DNA from 4 places in the Lentibacillus juripiscarius genome. Region 1 is predicted to be linked to each of the others. Evidence: riboswitches for the same ligand, from Rfam matches in the RefSeq annotation. Region 1 holds a riboswitch; each other region holds the start of a gene.

The links. A riboswitch is a leader RNA that binds a small molecule or an ion and turns the genes downstream of it on or off. The one in region 1 is predicted to bind S-adenosylmethionine.
Region 2: linked by a shared signal. The riboswitch ahead of ACFSUO_RS10395 (methionine ABC transporter ATP-binding protein) and the one ahead of ACFSUO_RS01970 (YfcC family protein) in region 1 are both predicted to bind S-adenosylmethionine.
Region 3: linked by a shared signal. The riboswitch ahead of ACFSUO_RS11665 (cyclase family protein) and the one ahead of ACFSUO_RS01970 (YfcC family protein) in region 1 are both predicted to bind S-adenosylmethionine.
Region 4: linked by a shared signal. The riboswitch ahead of metK (methionine adenosyltransferase) and the one ahead of ACFSUO_RS01970 (YfcC family protein) in region 1 are both predicted to bind S-adenosylmethionine.

Annotation. Positions count from the first base shown of each region.
Region 1 covers NZ_JBHUNA010000003.1:154,087-158,980, reverse strand. Annotated here, with positions in the region: gene xylE (D-xylose transporter XylE) at 1-103, shown strand, start outside; gene ACFSUO_RS01975 (aldose epimerase family protein) at 196-1,233, shown strand; SAM riboswitch class I at 1,777-1,887, shown strand; gene ACFSUO_RS01970 (YfcC family protein) at 2,059-3,468, shown strand; gene ACFSUO_RS01965 (DUF3320 domain-containing protein) at 3,980-4,894, opposite strand, start outside.
Region 2 covers NZ_JBHUNA010000021.1:120,089-124,982, reverse strand. Annotated here, with positions in the region: gene ACFSUO_RS10410 (M20 family metallopeptidase) at 1-611, opposite strand, end outside; gene ACFSUO_RS10405 (MetQ/NlpA family ABC transporter substrate-binding protein) at 737-1,552, opposite strand; gene ACFSUO_RS10400 (methionine ABC transporter permease) at 1,584-2,234, opposite strand; gene ACFSUO_RS10395 (methionine ABC transporter ATP-binding protein) at 2,224-3,255, opposite strand; SAM riboswitch class I at 3,328-3,430, opposite strand; SAM riboswitch class I at 3,516-3,619, opposite strand; gene serS (serine--tRNA ligase) at 3,708-4,894, opposite strand, start outside.
Region 3 covers NZ_JBHUNA010000024.1:71,810-76,703, reverse strand. Annotated here, with positions in the region: gene ald (alanine dehydrogenase) at 17-1,138, shown strand; gene ACFSUO_RS11675 (aspartyl-phosphate phosphatase Spo0E family protein) at 1,496-1,711, shown strand; gene ACFSUO_RS11670 (DMT family transporter) at 1,783-2,697, opposite strand; SAM riboswitch class I at 3,109-3,207, shown strand; gene ACFSUO_RS11665 (cyclase family protein) at 3,308-4,048, shown strand; gene ACFSUO_RS11660 (5-methyltetrahydropteroyltriglutamate--homocysteine S-methyltransferase) at 4,109-4,894, shown strand, end outside.
Region 4 covers NZ_JBHUNA010000013.1:56,601-61,494, forward strand. Annotated here, with positions in the region: gene pckA (phosphoenolpyruvate carboxykinase (ATP)) at 239-1,828, opposite strand; SAM riboswitch class I at 2,035-2,142, shown strand; gene metK (methionine adenosyltransferase) at 2,301-3,500, shown strand; gene asnB (asparagine synthase (glutamine-hydrolyzing)) at 3,648-4,894, shown strand, end outside.

The sequences.
Region 1 (4,894 bases):
GATGGTTCCGGAAACTAAGGGTAAATCATTAGAGCAATTAGAGAGTTTATGGGGGAAAGGAAAAAATAAACAAATGGAGCCGGTAAAGGTAAACAATGAATAAAAGGTAAAGCCTAATCATCAATAAATAGGAGGGAGGACCAGGGAAACCGTGTCCTTTCTCTTTTCTTTTAAAAACAAAATGGAGCTGACGATATGAATATCAAAGAAGAAAATTTAAATGATACTTGGACGGTTTATGTTCTAAAAAGTGACCAGGGGATGGAAGTGCATGTATTAAATTATGGTGGAGTCATAACAAAAATAATGACACCAGATCGGAATGGAAAGATTGAAAACGTTGTGTTAGGTTACCGAAATACTGATGATTATGTATCAAATCCTCATTTTTTAGGTGCTACGATTGGACGGGTGGCTGGACGAATAAAAAATGCTAGTTTGTCCATTGATGGAAAGTTGTACAAACTTGAAGCGAATGATGGACGAAATCACTTGCACAGTGGAACAAACGGGTTTCATCATGTCATTTGGGACGCAGAACCATTTGAATTAGATGATAGTGTTGGAGTGAAGCTTCGTTATTTTAGTCAAGATGGGGAAAACGGTTATCCAGGGAATGTGAAGGTAGCCGTTACCTACACTTTAACAAATGACAATGAACTAGTACTGGACTACTGGGCGTACACGGATCAAACAACTCCTCTTGCGTTAACGAATCATTCGTATTTCAATTTGTCAGGGAATTTACGTGACACGGTTCATGGGCATCAGGTTACGGTTGATAGTCAACAATTTGTAGAGCTCGATGCAGAATTGATTGCAACTGGAAAACGAGTAAATGTGGAGGAGACCTCATTTGATTTCAGGCAAGGCCGTAAACTGGAGGATGGCATTATAGCTGGTAATAAGCAAAACAAAATCGTGGGCAATGGTTATGATCATTATTTTATATTTAATGATCATAATAAAGAGGAAAGCGTAACAGTAAAAGATGAGAGCAGCGGTCGTGTCCTTACTATCGAAACGGATCAGCCTGGAATGGTAATGTATACAGCCAACAATTTAGAAGCTGGACTTGCTTTATTAGAAGGGGCATCAAAAAAGTATTTAGGGGTTTGTTTTGAAACCCAGGCATCACCCGCCTCCCTGCATGAGAAAGACTTTCCGGGTGTGATGTTGGAAGGGGGAGAAGAGTATCAGAAACAAACCGTGTTCCGTTTCGGGGCAGAGTAGTAAAGGATTGTTTTTGGTGCTTTAAGACTATTTAAGTATGCTAATATATTTAATGTTATTATACACTATTACTACCAATAACTCAAACATTTGTTCGATTTCATTTAGATCTTTTTGGTTGGAAAAAGAGGGCTACACGAATTGTCTACAATATTATAGGATGAACGTATTACTTAAATGGTCGGACAATTTAGATGGCAAAAGTCATCCCTTGTCCGAAGGCGATTCATCCCCCATTTATTTCTGGGCTAAAGCCCTTCACAAATGTGGGGGTCTTATCGCCTGCAGATGATAAACATGCCGAAATCTATCGATGACTAATATAGAAGACGTTTTAAAAAGATTTTCGATATGTCCATCAATATGCAGGATGTTACTAAGTAGGGAAAAGAATATTTACTGATTTTTCCGGACTATAAACACCCATCCATTCGATTGTAATCGACACCTCCCAACAAAAATCGCTTTATACCCGTTGACAAAAAAGTCTCCCAACTATATAATTATTTCAACATTAACGTAACCTTATAATTTTATAATTTATGCTTATCAAGAGTGACCGAGGGACAGGCCCGTTGACGTCCGGCAACCTCCTTATTAGAAGGAAAGGTGCCAATTCCTGCAGGATAGTTTTTTTATTCTGGGAGATAAGGCGAATAGATTTTTAGCCTCTTTCCCATTGAAAGAGGCTATTTTTGTATCTATCTATAAATTTATGAGATTAGCTAATCAACAAGGAGGAAATCAATGACAGCATAAGAATTAAAGCAAAACTTCAAACCCTATAGATATACCAGCAATACTTACAACAAGAGGTGAATGTACATGAAGGATGAAAAGAAAAGTAAAAAATTATTGGATCGCATTCCACATCCATTGGCATTATTATTTTATATTGTTGTTGCTGCAGCTATTTTGACGTATATTATTCCGGCCGGATCGTATGAAAGGGAAACCGTTGATGGCGAAACCCGAACCATTCCGGGATCGTTTGAATATGTAGAGAACAGTCCTGTTGGTATTATGGACTTATTTACTTCCATTCCTGAAGGATTCCAGGAAATGGCGGACATCGTCTTTATCACATTTGCCGCGGCAATGATGTTTGGACTTCTGGAAAAAACAGGAATGCTTGAAAATACAATTGGGACATTCGTTCGTAAAATTGGAATTCAAAGGCGATTCCTTATTGTTGTTATTATGACTTTTGTTTACGGCCTTTTCGGAATATTCATCGGACTTGAAAATAATATTGCCCTTATTCCAATTGCTGTTTTATTAAGTGTCGCCATTGGTGGAGATGCAATGCTCGGAGCGGGTATTGGAATAGGCGGCGTGCTTGTAGGATTTGGTCTTTCTCCGTTCAATCCTTATACGGTAGGTGTAGGGCATAAGCTAGCGGAAATGCAACTTTTTTCAGGGTGGCTTTTTAGAAGTATTTTAGTGGTTCTCACTTTATCTGTATTAGCTTATTATAATGTCCGATATTTTAAAAAGATATTAAAGGACCGGGAGAAAGGTCTTGCTAATGACGTCGATGTCCGGGACATGCAGCTTAGTAAACCCCTTGACTCGTATAAGATGAGCAAACAGGATATTGCGATGTTACTTGTGCTTATTACAGGGATTACGATTATGCTTTTTGGCGTTTTTGCAAAAGGCTGGTATATTAATGAAGTTGCTGCGATATTTCTCATGATAGGCATTGTCAGTGGGATTATTGCGAGAATGAATTCCAGTCAAATCGCTAATGTGTTTTCAGAAGCGCTTAAACCTAGTGCATTAGCAGCTATTCTGATTGGTGTTGCAATGGCGACACAAGTGGTGTTGAACAAGGGAAATATCAGTGATACCGTTGCTCATGGTCTATTCTCCGTACTGGAGTATTTACCAACCACGTTGGCTGCTGTATTCATGACCATATCCCAGTCGATTATTAATATTTTCATTCCAAGTGGCAGTGGCCAGGCATTAGTTACGTTGCCAATTATGATACCCGTTGGTGATATGTTAGACATTACACGGCAATCGACAATCTTGGCATTCCAAATTGGTGACGGTCTTACTAACATATTTTCCCCTACATTAGGTGGGTTAATGGCAATGCTTGGATTATGTAAGGTTCCTTATGGAAGGTGGCTTCGGTACATTTTTCCATTTGTCATTATAGCACTCTGTATATCTTGGATTGCTTTAGTCATTAGTGTCTTGATTAATTGGGGAGGAACAATATAAGAAAGCGTTTATAAGGAAACATGATGAAAATGGGTGGTGGCTCACTCCTTTTTTAGTGAAAGGGGGTGATGTGTACGACAGTACGAGCTTCTCACGACCAAAAGGAGCGGTTCGAACAGCCGAAAAGGTTTCGAGAAGGCTTCCCACGACCAAAAGGAGCGGTTCGAACGGTCGAAAAGGTTTCGAGAAGGCTTCTCACGACCAAAAGGAGCGGTTCGAACGGCCGAAAAGGTTTCGAGAAGGCTTCTCACGACCAAAAGGGGCGGTTGGAACGGCTGAAAAGGTTTCGAGAAGGCTTCTCACGACCAAAAGGAGCAGTTGGAACGGCTGAAAAGGTTTCGAGAAGGCTTCTCACGACCAAAAGAAGCGGTTGGAACGGCCGAAAAGGTCTTGAGCACGCTTTGAACAGGGTGGTTGTTCCAAGTATGAAAATAGGACTTGCGCCAATTTTGCTTGGAATAGTAAAACAAAAAAGAGCCCTAAACACACTGTTTAAGGCTCCTTCAATCTGTTATTCCTTTAGTTCAATATTTCCTTCATCGTCTTCTGTAAGCCATCCTTTATCAACGTTTAGATCAATAGCTTCCTGGACGTACTTCTCTGTATTATTGCTGGTGCGGCTGAATCCGAGCTGTTTGGATATTTCGCGTACCAAATCGGCTTTTGGCAGGCGAAGTGCCGCTTTCATTATGTTGTGTACGCCATTAGCATATTCGATCTTACTGATATCCTGCAATGCTCTGCGCTCGTGTTTCGTCACTCGAAAGTCACGGTAGGTTTTGAATTGCTCTTCATCTACCCAAATAAATTTCCCTTTTTCTTCCGTTGTTTCGTAAGATCCCGAATTGGTTAGGGTGTTTTGGATGACTCTTTCCAGCTTGGTACCACTTCTTGAGAATCCCCAGGCATTGATAATTAATTTGGTTAATCTGGAAAAGCTGACCGGTGCTTCTTGATTGATAACTTGCTTGATTTGTTCCCGGATGATTGGTGTGCCTTCGTACGAGTAGAAGTCATCAGTTGGCAAATCAACCTCTTCCAGCACAGCCGGTTCATAAAGGGTTTCTTCCTGTTTCGCTTCTTCAGGTATGGCGAGCTCATCAATTTTAGCACGAATGGATTCCTCTTCTTTTTCGGGCGGCGCTTCCGGCTTGCTATCTGCCACCATTTGCTTTTCGATTGCTTCAAGCCGGGCTAACAATTCCTCCATTTGTTTTTCCTCGTTGTGCCACCATTCCACTGACCAGACTTTAATAATATGCCAGCCTAATCTGCTAAGCATGACGTCACCCAATTTATTGCGGTCACGCGTTGTGGTGCGGCTCGCATATCGGTGGCCATCCAGCTGAATGGCGGCTAAATATTGTCCATTGTTATTTTTATCAACGACTGCCAGATCAACTTTGAAGGCACTGTTACCGACGTT
Region 2 (4,894 bases), on a different contig from region 1:
TCCAATGCATTAATGCCCTTTTCAGGTGCTGCTGATGCGTGTGCCGGTTTACCAAAAAACTCAAAGTCCAGTGGATCAACACCCAGCGTTGGGCCGGTTAAAGTTGTTTCATTGCCAGGATGAAGCATGATTGCGGCGTCTATTCCTTCAAGCAAACCTGCCTTTACAAAACTTCCTTTCGCACTTCCATTTGGCCCGCCTTCTTCTGCAGGCGTTCCAAGTACGAAAAGTTCCCCGCCTATGTCGTCGATTACCTTACTTAATGCAACTGCAGCTGCAACGCTTGTTGTTCCAATGATATTATGCCCGCAAGCATGGCCGATTTCCGGTAATGCGTCATACTCTGCCAACAGTCCAATTCTAAGCCCATTTTTCTTCCCCTTTCTGCTGGCCAAAAATGCCGTTTCATGCCCTGCAACACCTTTGTCTACATGGAATCCTTCATCAGTTAAAATATCCGTTAAAACCTTTGAAGCAAAAAATTCCTCATTTCCAACCTCCGGATGATTGTGGATATCATGACTCGTCTGAAGATAGCGTGCCTTATTGTCTTCAATGTTCTCCGTAATACGCATTCTAATCTCCTGCAAATTGCTTTTTGTCACTGCCATTCCAAACACCTCTTTGTGATTTATTACCTAGTCCGCATCCCACATACATTTTGCTTTCCGCGGTCGAGTGTTTTCTTCCATCAAATAACAACAATCTATACGAAAGCAGCCTTTATTATGAATGGTTACCAGCCTATTTTCTCCAATGGTACAAAAGTCGGTATCTGGTTTCCGTCGTATTCCTTTTCTATCAGTTCCTTCACATCGTCGGACTGGTATATATCAGCTAATTTCTGCAGTGTTTCGTCATCTTTATCTTTTTCCTGTACGGCAATGATGTTAATGTATGGTGTTGCTGTTTCATTCTCATGAAAAATGGAATCGTCTAATGGACTGAAGCCTGCGTCGACAGCAATACCGTTATTGATGATGGATGCTGCAACATCTGGCAGGACACGCGGCGTTTGTGCGGCCACAAGTGTTTCAAACGTCAGACTCTTTGGATTTTCCGCAATTTTATCGATAGACCCGTTCCCATCAAAATCCTCCACAAGTTCAATTAGTCCGGCTTCCTGAAGCAGCAGCAATCCGCGGCCCATATTCGTTGCTTCCTTTGGCAAGGCAATAGTTGCACCTTCTGGAATTTCTTCCGGAGAATCATATTTTTCAGAGTAAAGCCCCATTGGTGCGATGACTGTTGTCGCAATCGGTGCTAAATCCAAATCGTGCTCCTCGATAAATGCATCAAAATAAGATACTGTCTGAAAGGCGTTAGCATCCAGTTCCCCTTCCGCTAATGCCAGATTTGGCTGAACATAATCAGAAAAGCGGACAATCTCAACATTTATTCCTTCTTTTTCAGCCTTTTTAGCAACAAAATCCCAGACCGTTGTATCCGAACCACTGATCCCAACTTTTACAGTTGATACTGCATCACTGGAACATGCACTGCTAACCGCTATTAAACTCATAAACAATAAAAACAAACCAATTTTTCTCATATTTCCTGCACCCCTTTGATATGTTCAGCTCTTAACGCCGTCTAACTTTTTTTGATAAAACATTCCCTGTCGTTTGCAATCCCTGCACCATGACAACCAGAATGGCTACGGTAATGACCATCACTGCCGTATCAAATCGCTGATAGCCATATGTGATCGCCAAATCACCAAGACCTCCCCCGCCAATGGCACCAGCCATAGCTGATGCACCAACTAACCCAATGGTTGCGATCGTTAATCCCAGTAAAAGTGAACTTAATGCTTCCGGTATCAAAAAACGAATAATGATTTGCCATGGTGTCGCTCCCATTGCTTGTGCCGCCTCCATCACACCCGGGTCAACCTCAAGCAGGGAGTTTTCAATTAACCGGGCAATGTATGGGCCTGAAAAAAGCACCATTGGCACAATTGCAGCTGCAGTACCAATTGATGTCCCGACAATCAAGCGTGTAAATGGAATAACAGCAACCATCAGGATAATGAAAGGTATGGAACGGAACACGTTTACGAACGCATTCAGCACCTTAAAGATTAGAGCATTTTCCCATAAATGCCCTTCACGGGTTACGACAAGCAAGATTCCTAACGGCAAACCAATTAGTATAGCAAACAATAATGAAAATACCACCATTGCAGCAGTTTCCCCCAATGCTGCAATAATTTGATTCCAATCAACCAGCATCTTCCAAAACCTCCTTAATCGTTACTTCTTGCTGATTAATATACATGAGTACCCTATTAATCTCTTTCGTTTCTCCCTGAAATTGAATAACCAAATTTCCAAATGGTATTCCCTGTAATTCAGTTATGTTGCCAAACAACACATTTACTTCCACATTAAAATGCTTCGCTATTTGTGAAAGCAGCGGATCCCCGGTAGCTTCACCAAAAAACACAACTCGGTAAATCTGGTTCGTTTCCCCTTGAGAACGGATTAATTGATGGACAGATTCCGGTATTTCATCATGCATGACCGTGCTGACAAAATTGTAGGCAACGGCTGTCTTTGGCCGAGCAAACACTTCAAAAACAGAACCGGATTCCACTACTTCACCCTGATCAAGAACGGCGACCTTATCACAAATCTCGCGAATAACTCCCATCTCATGCGTAATAATCAAAATGGTAATGTTATATTCCTGATTAATCTTTTTCAGCAGATTTAAAATCGAATTAGTTGTCTGCGGATCAAGTGCCGATGTTGCTTCATCACACAGCAGGACTGATGGCTGCGTTGCTAAGGCCCGTGCAATGCCTACCCGCTGTTTCTGTCCTCCTGATAATTGGTCCGGATAGTTATCTGCTTTGTCACGCAGCCCAACGAAATCCAGCAATTCCTCGACCCGCTTCTTCACCTCTTCTTTTGGTTTTTTCATAAGCAATAATGGCATTGCCACATTGGTGAAAACTGTTTTAGAATCTAGCAGGTTGAAATGCTGGAAAATCATACCGATATCTCGTTTTGCTTCTCTTAATTCCTTAGGGGAAAGGCGAAGCAAATCCTGATTATTAACAGTAATCGTTCCATGGGTTGGCCGCTCAAGCAGATTGACACAGCGGATCAATGAACTTTTCCCAGCGCCGCTGAAGCCAATAACACCATATATTTCACCTTTCTCAATCTGTAAATTCACATCATCCAAGGCCTTAACTTCCTTTTCTCCACCTTGATAAATTTTTGTGACATTCTCTAATGTAATCAATGATTCCCCTCCTTAAAGTAAAAAAATACCTCTTTCTGATAGATAGGAAGAGGCATTTTTTGTATTATCCTCTTCTTATCTTTCAAGTCTGTTGCTTGCTGGATTTGGCACAGTACTAAAAAAGTCCGCTGCCGAGGCTTCCAAGGGCCAGTCCCTCCACCTCTCTGGATAAGAAGTTCGTTCTTATTTAGTTTTGGAAATGAAAAAATCTCTTCTTATGGTCAAAATAAAAAGAGATTTGCAAACAGATCCGCTCTCTCTTCTTATTTTCCAAGCAAATGCTTGTTGGATTTGGCACAGTACTTAAATAAGTCCGCTGCCGAGGTTTCCAAGGGCCAATTCCCTCCACCTCTCTAAATAAGAAGTTTGATTATTTAATTTAAAATAAAGCTTACTATCATTTAGATTATTTGTCAATACATTTTAAAAATAAATCTGATCCAGTTACTTGACTATTTGATGACTTCCTTTCCGCCCATATACGGCCGGAGTACTTTCGGGACGACAACAGAGCCATCCTCGCGCTGGTAATTTTCCAGAATAGCAGCGAGGGTTCGGCCCACTGCAAGGCCTGAGCCATTTAATGTATGCACATATTCTGGTTTTCCCTTTTCTTCACGGCGAAAACGAATGCCAGCGCGCCTTGCTTGGAAATCCTCAAAATTGGAGCAGGACGAAATTTCGCGGTATGTGTTCTGGCTTGGGATCCATACTTCAATATCGTATTTTTTAGCAGCAGTAAAGCCTAAGTCGCCCGTGCACATGCTCATCACACGATACGGCAGGTTCAGCTGCTGCAGCACTTTCTCGGCATGTCCGGTCAGCACTTCTAATGTGTCATATGAATCTTCCGGTTTGGTGAAATGAACCAGTTCCACTTTGTTAAACTGGTGCTGGCGAATAAGCCCGCGTGTATCCCGTCCAGCAGAGCCTGCTTCAGAGCGGAAGTTAGCACTGTATGCCACATATTTTCTTGGAAGGTCGTCCACACTTAGAATCTCATCCCGGTGATAGTTCGTCACTGGCACCTCAGCCGTTGGAATCAGGAAATAGTCCCAATCAGCCAGTTTAAATACATCCTCGGCGAATTTAGGCAGCTGTCCAGTTCCTGTCAGGCTTCCGCGATTGACAATCTGTGGCGGCATCATTTCCGTGTACCCATGTTCGTCTGCATGCAAGTCCATCATGAAGCTAATCAATGCTCGTTCCAGTCGGGTCCCAATTCCTTTATAGAATACAAAACGGCTTCCCGTAACTTTGGCAGCCCGTTCGAAATCCAGAATACCTAGGTTTGTGGCAATATCCCAGTGCGGTTGCTCGGTAAAATGAAATTCCGGCCGGTCGCCCCACTGACGCACTTCTACATTATCATCTTCATCCTCGCCAACCGGGACACTTTCATGCGGAATGTTCGGGATGGACAGCATCATCATTTCCAAGGCTTCTTCAATTTCTTTCAATTCTCCATCCAACTCTTTGATTTGATCGCCGACTTCGCGCATCTCTTTAATGGCAGATTCGGCATCTTTTTTCTCTTTTTTTAGAGCAGAAATCCGTTTGGATGTTTCATTGCGTTTGGCCTTCAATTTCTCTGCTTCCGAAATAAGTGTTCTTCGGCGTTCGTCAAGCTCACTAAACT
Region 3 (4,894 bases), on a different contig from region 1:
AAGGGGGATATTTTCTATGATTATCAGTGTACCCAAAGAAATTAAAAACAATGAAAACCGTGTTGCCATGACACCGGCCGGGGTTGATAACCTGGTGAACGCTGGACACACGGTGCTAGTGGAAGCCAATGCCGGTGCCGGAAGCAGTTTTACCGATGACGAATACAAAGAAGCTGGTGCAGAAATTCTTAAAAACGCTTCAGATGTATGGGAAAAGGCGAACATGGTCATGAAAGTTAAAGAACCGCTCCCATCCGAATATGGATACTTTCGTGAAGGGCTGATCCTCTTCACCTACCTTCATCTGGCTGCAGAACCGGAACTGGCGAAAGCGCTGGCAGAAAAAGGGGTTACAGCCATTGCTTATGAAACAATTACCGTAAACGGCACCCTGCCGCTCCTGTCACCAATGAGCGAGGTAGCCGGACGGATGGCATCCCAGATTGGGGCACAATATCTTGAAAAAGCAAAAGGCGGAAAAGGTGTCCTCCTTAGCGGGGTTCCCGGAGTCAAACGCGGAAAGGTCACTATTGTCGGCGGCGGCATGGTTGGCACAAACGCTGCGAAAATCGCGCTGGGACTCGGAGCAGACGTCACTATTATTGATTTGAATCCAGAACGGCTGCGCCAGCTCGAGGATATTTTTGGAGGTAGTGTGCAGACATTGATGTCCAACCCGGCCAACATCGCTGAATCAGTCAAAGATTCTGACCTCGTTGTCGGTGCTGTCCTGATCCCGGGAGCAAAAGCGCCCAAACTGGTATCAGAAGATATGGTCAAGTCCATGCAGCCTGGTTCGGTCATCGTGGATGTGGCCATCGACCAGGGCGGCAACTTTGAAACCGTTGACCATATCACAACGCACGATGACCCAATCTATGAAAAACATGGTGTGCTGCATTATGCTGTGGCGAACATTCCTGGCGCCGTTCCGCGTACTGCAACCATTGCATTGACAAATGTGACCATCCCTTATGCCCTGCAAGTCGCCAATAAGGGTGCCGAAAAAGCAATTACCGACAGTAAAGCCATGAAAACCGGCGTAAATGTGCTCAACGGCAACATCACTTTTGAAGCAGTTGCACGTGACCTTGGCTATAACTACCATTCTGTTGAAGACGTTCTTTCAAATAAATAGGTTCATTAGGCTGCCTGATAACACAGGCAGCCTTTTCATTGCCATGCCAGGAAAATGACAATATCATTCTTAGTCGAATACTTATAAGCCTCAAGTAGGATATAGACTCATGAAACCAGCACATTTTTCTTTCGTCGACTCATCGCGAAACCGTTGCAGCCACTGGCATTAAGCTCTGGATGCTGATTAGGCCATTTTCACAAATGACGAGCGGTTTGTCGAGTTATGTAAAGTTTTGGCTTTGTTTGACGAAGAGGTTGCATTTTTTTAGAAGAATAGACATAATAGTCTTCGTGCGCTTCTGAGACAAACGACCCAGGCTACTTACATAACATTTGAAGGGAAGTATGATGTATCATGCCAGCATTACAAATGGCTATTTCCAAAAAGCGAAAAGAAATGATTGAACTGGGCGAAATGTATGGACTAACCGATAAACGGACAATAAATTGCAGCCAGCAGCTCGATACATTGCTAAACATTGACAAAAGCCGGACACAATACTTTTTTGATGAAGGTTCATTCAAAAAGTACATATTAACGAAAAAGAAAGAGGAACACATTGGTGCCTAAGCTAATGTGTTCCTCGGTTCTGTTGCTACACCGCCCGTAAAACGAGCTGTAATCGGTCAAACAGAATATCCTTAATCAGCAGTTTGCTCAAGAGGAGCTTTCACTGTTTGCTTGGTTCTTGTCGTTAGAATGACTCCGCCAATCACCATGCATGCTCCAACAATCTTCATCAGTGTTACGGTCTCCCCAAGCCACAGACTGGCCCCGGCCATCGTCACAACCGGCAGGAAGTTCAAAAACACCGAAGCCTGTGAAGCCCCGAGGATCCCCACCGACCGGTTATAGAAAAGCAGTGCAATAAAAGATGGGAAAATACCAAGATACAATAACCCGGTTACATTACCGGATGTCATCAAATTATCCGGCAAACCAACTATTGCCCATTCCGCGATCACAAATGGGATAAGAACAAGTACAGAAATACCGCTCATGACAAGAAGAGCACCAAACTGCGGAAACAAGTGCATATATTTTTTAACAAGAATGGAATAAACCGCCCAGGAGCCAATTGCCCCAATCATAATCCCATCACCAATGTTCCAGTCCATGCCGGCGATCGAAAAAATGCCTCCATCCAGTACAACCCAGACAGCACCAATCAGCGAAACAAACACCCCGGCAAGCTGCACATTCCGCAGCCGCTCCTTTAACAAAATAGCACTGAGCACCACGGTTACAGAAGGAATGACTGTTTCCAGCACGGACACATTTGTTGACGATGTAAATTGCAAGGAACCATAAATAAAGGTATTAAAAAAAGTAATGCCTGTCAGTGTCATCAATAGGAATGGTTTTTTATAGGTCACAAATGTGCTGCGAGATTCCCACGCACTGCGAATGCCAAAAGGAAGCAGCACAATAAAGGCAACAAGCAGCCGAAAAAACGCTATTGTGAACGGCGGGAGCTCATTAATTGCCTTTCCGGTCAATATATTCCCTGCATAGAAAATAACAACAAAAAGCATCATGACAGATGCACGAAACATATAATCCCCCCATAGAAAGTACAGCTGCAACCATGGTGTCCAGTGCTAAATGGCCGGATCAGTGTGCCAATACAGCACATACCCTCATTTTATTCTATACATTTTCTAATAATTATTACTCTTCCCAACTTATCAGAAAAGGAAAAAGATTGCACACCATAAGCGAAAGAGACCGGTCAATAGATAACAAAATAAATAGTTTGATACCGGCATCAAGTTTACCAGATTTAGATCCTTCATTGTTTTTTTACAATTAGACAGCAATTCAGCAACAAAAATAGCATACCAATAATTGTATGTTGGTTGGACAACGTTTCTCGTCTTATGTTTCGGCTTTTTGAAAACAATCTCTTGACTTTAAATGACGACGGGTGTAAACTGTACATCAATATCATAACTAAATAGAAAGCATTCTTATCCAGAGAGGTGGAGGGACTGGCCCATTGAAGCCTCAGCATCGGTTTTTATAACTGTGCTAATTCCAGAAAGCGCTAAGCTTTAAGATAAGAAGAGCGACACAATCGTGCATTGGAGCCTCTTCTTATGGGAAGGGGCTTTTTCGTGTTTTATAAGCTTCTTCTTATCGAAATCTTTTTAATGAGGTGATTAGATGAGCAGTAACGTAATCGAAGCAATCAATCTATTGAAAGAGAAAGAATGGGTTGACCTGACCCACGCATTTGGACCGGATTCTCCACACTTTTCCGCATTTGACGCAGCGGAATTCAAGACCCTTTTCGATCATAGTGACGGGTTTTTTGCCCAGCAATTTACGTTTCCCGGTCAATACGGCACACATATCGATGCGCCGATTCATTTTGTTCACGGGGATGAACGGCATGTCCACCAGTTGGAATTGAAAGAACTCATTCTCCCGCTGATTGTTATCGACAAGTCAAAAGAAGCTGATGAAAATCCCGATTTCACACTTTATGTAGATGATATTTACCAATTCGAGAAAGAACATGGTGAAATTGAGGCAGGGTCATTTGTAGCGTTGCGAACAGACTGGAGCAAGCGCTGGCCGGAACAGGACGATTTTGACAACAAGGATGAGGAAGGTAACAGTCATGCGCCGGGCTGGTCGGTAGAAGCACTGCAATTTTTATTCGAGCAGCGAGGTATCAAAGCAATCGGACATGAGACGTTTGACACGGATGCTGCTGTAGATTTCCAGAAAAACGGAGCGCTCGTGGCAGAGTATTATGTACTTGACCAGGACACATTCCAGGTGGAAGTTATGACAAACCTGGATAAAGTCCCCGCTAAAGGTGCCGTGATTTGCAATATTGTTCCGAAAGCTAAAAATGCATCGGGCTTCCCTGTGCGGTCATTCGCCATTTTGCCATAAGCGAGCAGACCGGCAGTTTAATAGGAAGGATTTAAAAAAATAATAGAAAGAGGGATTACGATGACCAAAACGATAACACAAGCGCCATTCCGCGCCGATCATGTCGGGAGTTTGTTACGGCCAAGTAGGCTGCACGAGGCAAGAAGTGATTTCAAAAAAGGAAGTATTTCAGCTGAACAATTACGCAATGTGGAAAATGAAGAGATTAAACGAGTCGTTGACAAGCAAATCGATGCCGGTTTACAAGCTGTAACCGATGGTGAGTTTCGCCGTACATTTTTCCACCTTGATTTCATGGAGCACTTAAATGGGTTTGAAGGATATGTTCCTGACCACGGTTATGCGTTTAAAGGCCAAGAATCGGAAAAACGAAATGTCTGGAACACAGGTGAGATATCCTTTAATCCGGACCATCCGTTTTTGCGGGATGTCGAAGATCTGATTGACATTGTTGACGGACGGGCTGCTGTAAAATTTGCCATTCCAAGCCCGAACATGTTTTTTAACGATGGCATCAGAAACCCAGATATCTACCCAAACCTTGAAAAATATGCTGAAGACATCATTAAGACATATCAGGATGCGATTCAGGCATTTTATGATGCCGGGCTCCGCTACTTGCAGCTTGATGACGTCTATGTCGCCGGGCTTGCTGCAGACAATGTGCCATGGAACGAGGACCTGGGAGAGCAGCGTGATTATCGGATTGATCTGGCGGTCCGCGTTTTGAATGAAAGTCTTGCGAAGAAACCGGGTGATTTAACTGTAACCGTACATTTGTGCCGCGGGAATTACCGCTCCACATGGGCATTCGAGGGCAGTTATGACCGTATTGCCCCGAAACTG
Region 4 (4,894 bases), on a different contig from region 1:
TCAAACGAGACACTTGGGCGGCTCCCCGGCTTTGCTGATCATCGTATGCGGCAAGCAAGAATGTGTGAATGCCCAGGCTGGGTGCCCACAGGCTGGGTGCCTGTCACGCCCCGAATTTTGTCGATTTACCAGCCAATAAAAAAACCGGTCTCCATTGTGGGACCGGTCTGCAGTATGAAACTGCATCTATTTTTCCTTCATATATGAAATCCTTTTGGGATGAGGAAACAAATTACTATTAGTTACCCTTGTAACTCGGGCCTGCACTGCGAATCGTTTCACTTGCCTGTGTGAACTTCTTGAAATTCTCGTGGAACTTCATTGCCAGTTCACGTGCTTCCTGTTTATAGGCTTCTTTGTCGTCCCAAGTGTTCATCGGGACAAGCAGATCGTCTGGCACACCCGCCACATGCATTGGTATTTCCAGACCGAAAATAGGATCTTTTACTGTTTCAATTGCGTTCAGTTCGCCTTCCAATGCCGCGTGCACCATTGCTCTTGTGTAGGAGAGCTTGATGCGTTCGCCGGTACCATAGGAGCCACCAGTCCAGCCGGTGTTGACAAGAAAGACATTTGCATTATGCTGATCGACTTTTTCACCAAGCAATTCGGCGTATGTGGACGGTGCCAATGGCAAGAATGGAGAACCGAAACAGGCGGAAAAAGTCGCTTGCGGCTTGGTAACGCCTCGTTCAGTGCCGGCCAGTTTGCTCGTATAGCCGCTTAGGAAGTGATACATTGCTTGTTCCTTGGTCAATCTGCTAATTGGCGGCAATGTTCCGGATGCATCTGCTGTCAGAAAGATGATCGTATTCGGATGACCGGCAACACTTGGTGACACAATGTTATCAATGTTTTCCAGCGGATATGCCGCCCGTGTATTTTCGGTTAGTGATGTGTCATCGTAATCAGGATCGCGTGTCTCATCATTAAGGACGACGTTTTCCAATACGCAACCAAACCGGATAGCATTGAAAATCTGTGGTTCTTTTTTCTCTGACAAATTAATGCATTTCGCATAGCAACCACCTTCGATATTAAACACGCCATTCGGGCTCCAGCCATGCTCATCATCGCCAATCAGACGCCGGTACGGATCAGCAGAAAGGGTCGTCTTACCTGTTCCAGACAGTCCGAAAAACAGGGCCACATCCCCCTCGCGTCCGACGTTGGCTGAACAGTGCATCGATAATACATCACGTTTTGGCAGCATGTAGTTCATGACAGAAAAGATGGATTTTTTAATTTCTCCCGCATATTCTGTTCCGCCAATCAGCACAATTCGTTTGTCGAACGAAATCAGAATAAACGTTTCAGAGCTAGTGCCGTCAACTTCCGGGTCTGCCTTGAACGTCGGGGCAGATATCACGGTAAATTCCGGCTGATGCTCTGCTAATTCGTTTTCGGTTGGCGTGATGAACAGCTGACGAGCAAACAGATTATGCCATGCATATTCATTAATCACCTGGATAGGAAGCCGGAAATTTTCGTCTGCTCCAGCAAATCCTTGAAAATGGAACAATTCATTTCTATCATGTAAATAGGCCGTCACTTTTTCCAGCAGATGATCAAAGGTGGCCTCATCGATAGACTGGTTGACATCCCCCCAGTCAACATCTTCACTAGTACCGTCACGAACAATATATTTATCTTTCGGGGATCGCCCTGTATACTCACCTGTATGGGCACTGACAGCTCCCGTTGCACTTAGAACGCCTTCAGAGCGTGACAAAACTTTTTCGACCAGCCGCGGTACAGTCAGGTTTGACTGCAAATGAGGGTGTGTCAGTAAATCCCTGGTCAGCAATGTATCTTCTTTTGTTTTCATTTGTGATACCTACCTTTTACACATATTATTTAAACAAAAAACGTTTGATCACCTGAATCTGCTTATTAGTATAACACATTTGAAAAATTAGTCCACACTAATCTTGGAATTATTTATATGAAATTTTTATGTCAATGTTCCTCCCAAGTGCGAAATAAGTTGACATCGGAAAAGGAATTCGATACGATAAAATTCGAGCGGATACTCTCTTATTCAGAGCTGGTGGAGGGACAGACCCAATGAAGCCCGGCAACCGTCACGATGCGTGAAAAGGTGCTAATCTGAAGCAAGGATAAGTCCTTGAACAATAAGAGCGAAAGGCCTCATTCCTTTCCTCATGATGCAGGAAAGGTTTTTTTGTTTGTAAATGATAAGTGCGTGTTTAAAAGGAGAATAAACCAGACTTTTTAAACAGCCTCTATAACTGAAAAGATGGAGTTCCGTACCACAATCCAAGGGAGGACATGGCCATATGGCTATTAAACGTCGATTATTCACATCTGAATCGGTGACAGAAGGCCACCCGGATAAAATTTGTGATCAGATATCAGATGCCATATTAGATGAAATACTAAAAAAAGACCCCAATGCCCGGGTTGCATGTGAGACAACTGTTACTACAGGGCTCGTGTTGGTTTCCGGAGAAATTACAACGACAACGTACGTGGATATTCCTGCGCTTGTACGTCAGACGATCAAGGATATTGGCTATACACGGGCTAAATTTGGCTTTGATGCAGAAACATGTGCAGTACTCACAGCCATCGATGAGCAGTCACCGGATATTGCCGATGGCGTTGACAATGCACTGGAAGCTCGTCAGGGGAAAATGAGTGACGAGGAAATTGCCGCAATTGGTGCAGGAGACCAAGGTCTGATGTTTGGCTATGCCTGTGATGAGACAGAGGAATTAATGCCTTTGCCGATTTCATTGGCGCACAAGCTGGCAAAACGACTGGCAGATGTACGTGAGGAGAACATACTGGAATATTTGCGTCCTGACGGAAAAACCCAGGTAACTGTTGAATATGGTGAAGATGGTGAGCCAATTAGGATTGATACGATTGTTATTTCAACTCAGCATCATCAGGATGCTGCAGTAGAACAGATTGAATCGGATATGATTGAACATGTCATCCGACCAGTCGTGCCGGCCCATTTGCTGGATGAGGAGACCAATTATATTATTAACCCTACAGGACGCTTTGTTATTGGTGGTCCGCAGGGGGATGCAGGTCTAACCGGAAGAAAGATAATCGTTGACACTTATGGCGGCTATGCACGTCATGGCGGTGGAGCTTTCAGTGGAAAAGACTCGACGAAAGTGGACCGTTCAGCAGCGTATGCGGCACGATATGTTGCTAAAAACATTGTAGCTGCCGACCTGGCAAAAGCCTGCGAGGTGCAGCTGGCCTACGCAATTGGTGTGGCAGAACCAGTATCAATCTCGGTGAATACATTTGGTACTGGTGCTGTGGACGAAGATACCCTTGCAGATGCAATCCGGAAAGTATTTGATCTTCGTCCGGCAGGGATTATCCGTATGCTGGATTTGCGGAAGCCAATTTTTAAAAACACGGCTGCGTATGGCCATTTTGGTCGGACGGATGTTCTGTTTCCATGGGAAAAAACAGACAAAGTGGATGAACTCGGAGCACTGGTAAAAAACTGATGATAGATACGGGAAAGGTGCAGAAAATTGTCTGCATCTTTTTTGTGTACAAAACACCTGTAATTTCAACATATTTTTAATCGTTATAATTGCTTTTAATGTGGTATAATCTGAAGGATGCAACATGATGAAAGTGAGGCAAACAAAATGTGCGGTTTTATTGGAATACTACGCGGCAGACCCGCTGCACCAGATGAAGAACAGAAAACAGCTTTTAAACAGCAGAATAACCTTATGACACATAGAGGACCGGATGATGAAGGGTATTATCATGACGCATATGTATCATTCGGATTCAGACGCTTAAGCATTATCGACATTGATAGTGGTCAGCAGCCGTTGAGCTGTGATAGTGAAACAATTTGGCTTCTGTTCAATGGGGAAATTTATAATTATGTTGAATTGCGGGATGAGCTGGCCGCAGAAGGATACCAATTTGAAACAGAATCAGACACGGAGGTTATCGCCGCGTTATTTAAAAAATACAGGGAAAAGGCATTTGAGCATTTGCGCGGCATGTTTTCCATTCTTCTTTGGGACAAGGAACAGGAAACACTGTACGGTGCACGCGATCCATTCGGTATTAAGCCGCTGTTTTACCGGGAAACAGATGAAGGAACAGCTTTCGCATCTGAAAAGAAAAGTATCTCCCTTATGATGGAAAATGAAGCGGTTAATACGGAAGCGCTGCAGCATTACTTAAGCTTTCAATTCGTCCCGGAACCAATGACGATGACAACTGGAATTCAAAAAGTGGAACCAGGTCATTACTTTGTACAAAAACCGGGCGAAAAGATCACTTTCCACCGTTATTGGCATGCGGAATTTCACCCTGTATTGATGGACAAGCAGGATTGGATTAAACGAATCCGGGATGTCATGTTTGATTCGGTCAACATGCATATGCGCAGTGATGTACCAGTTGGATCGTTTCTGTCCGGTGGCATTGATTCCACGATTATTGTAGCTTTGGCAAAAGAGTTCAATCCGGATATTAAGACATTTTCGGTCGGCTTTGAACGGGAAGGTTATTCCGAAATTGATGTTGCAAAAGAAACGGCTGAGAAACTCGGTGTGGAAAATATAGCGTACCGCATTACACCCGAAGAATATGTGGAAAAACTTCCGAAGATTATGTGGCATATGGATGATCCATTGGCAGATCCAGCCTGTGTACCACTATATTTTGTAGCGCGGGAAGCAAGGAAACATGTCACTGTGGTCTTATCCGGTGAAGGATCAGATGAATTGTTTGGCGGCTATAACATTTACCGTGAACCGGACTCACTGAAAATGTTTGATTCAATCCCGGCTCCTGCCAAAGATCTGTTGGCCAGAGTGGCAGATGTCATGCCGGAGGGGGTTCGCGGCAAAAGCTTCCTGGAGCGGGGAAC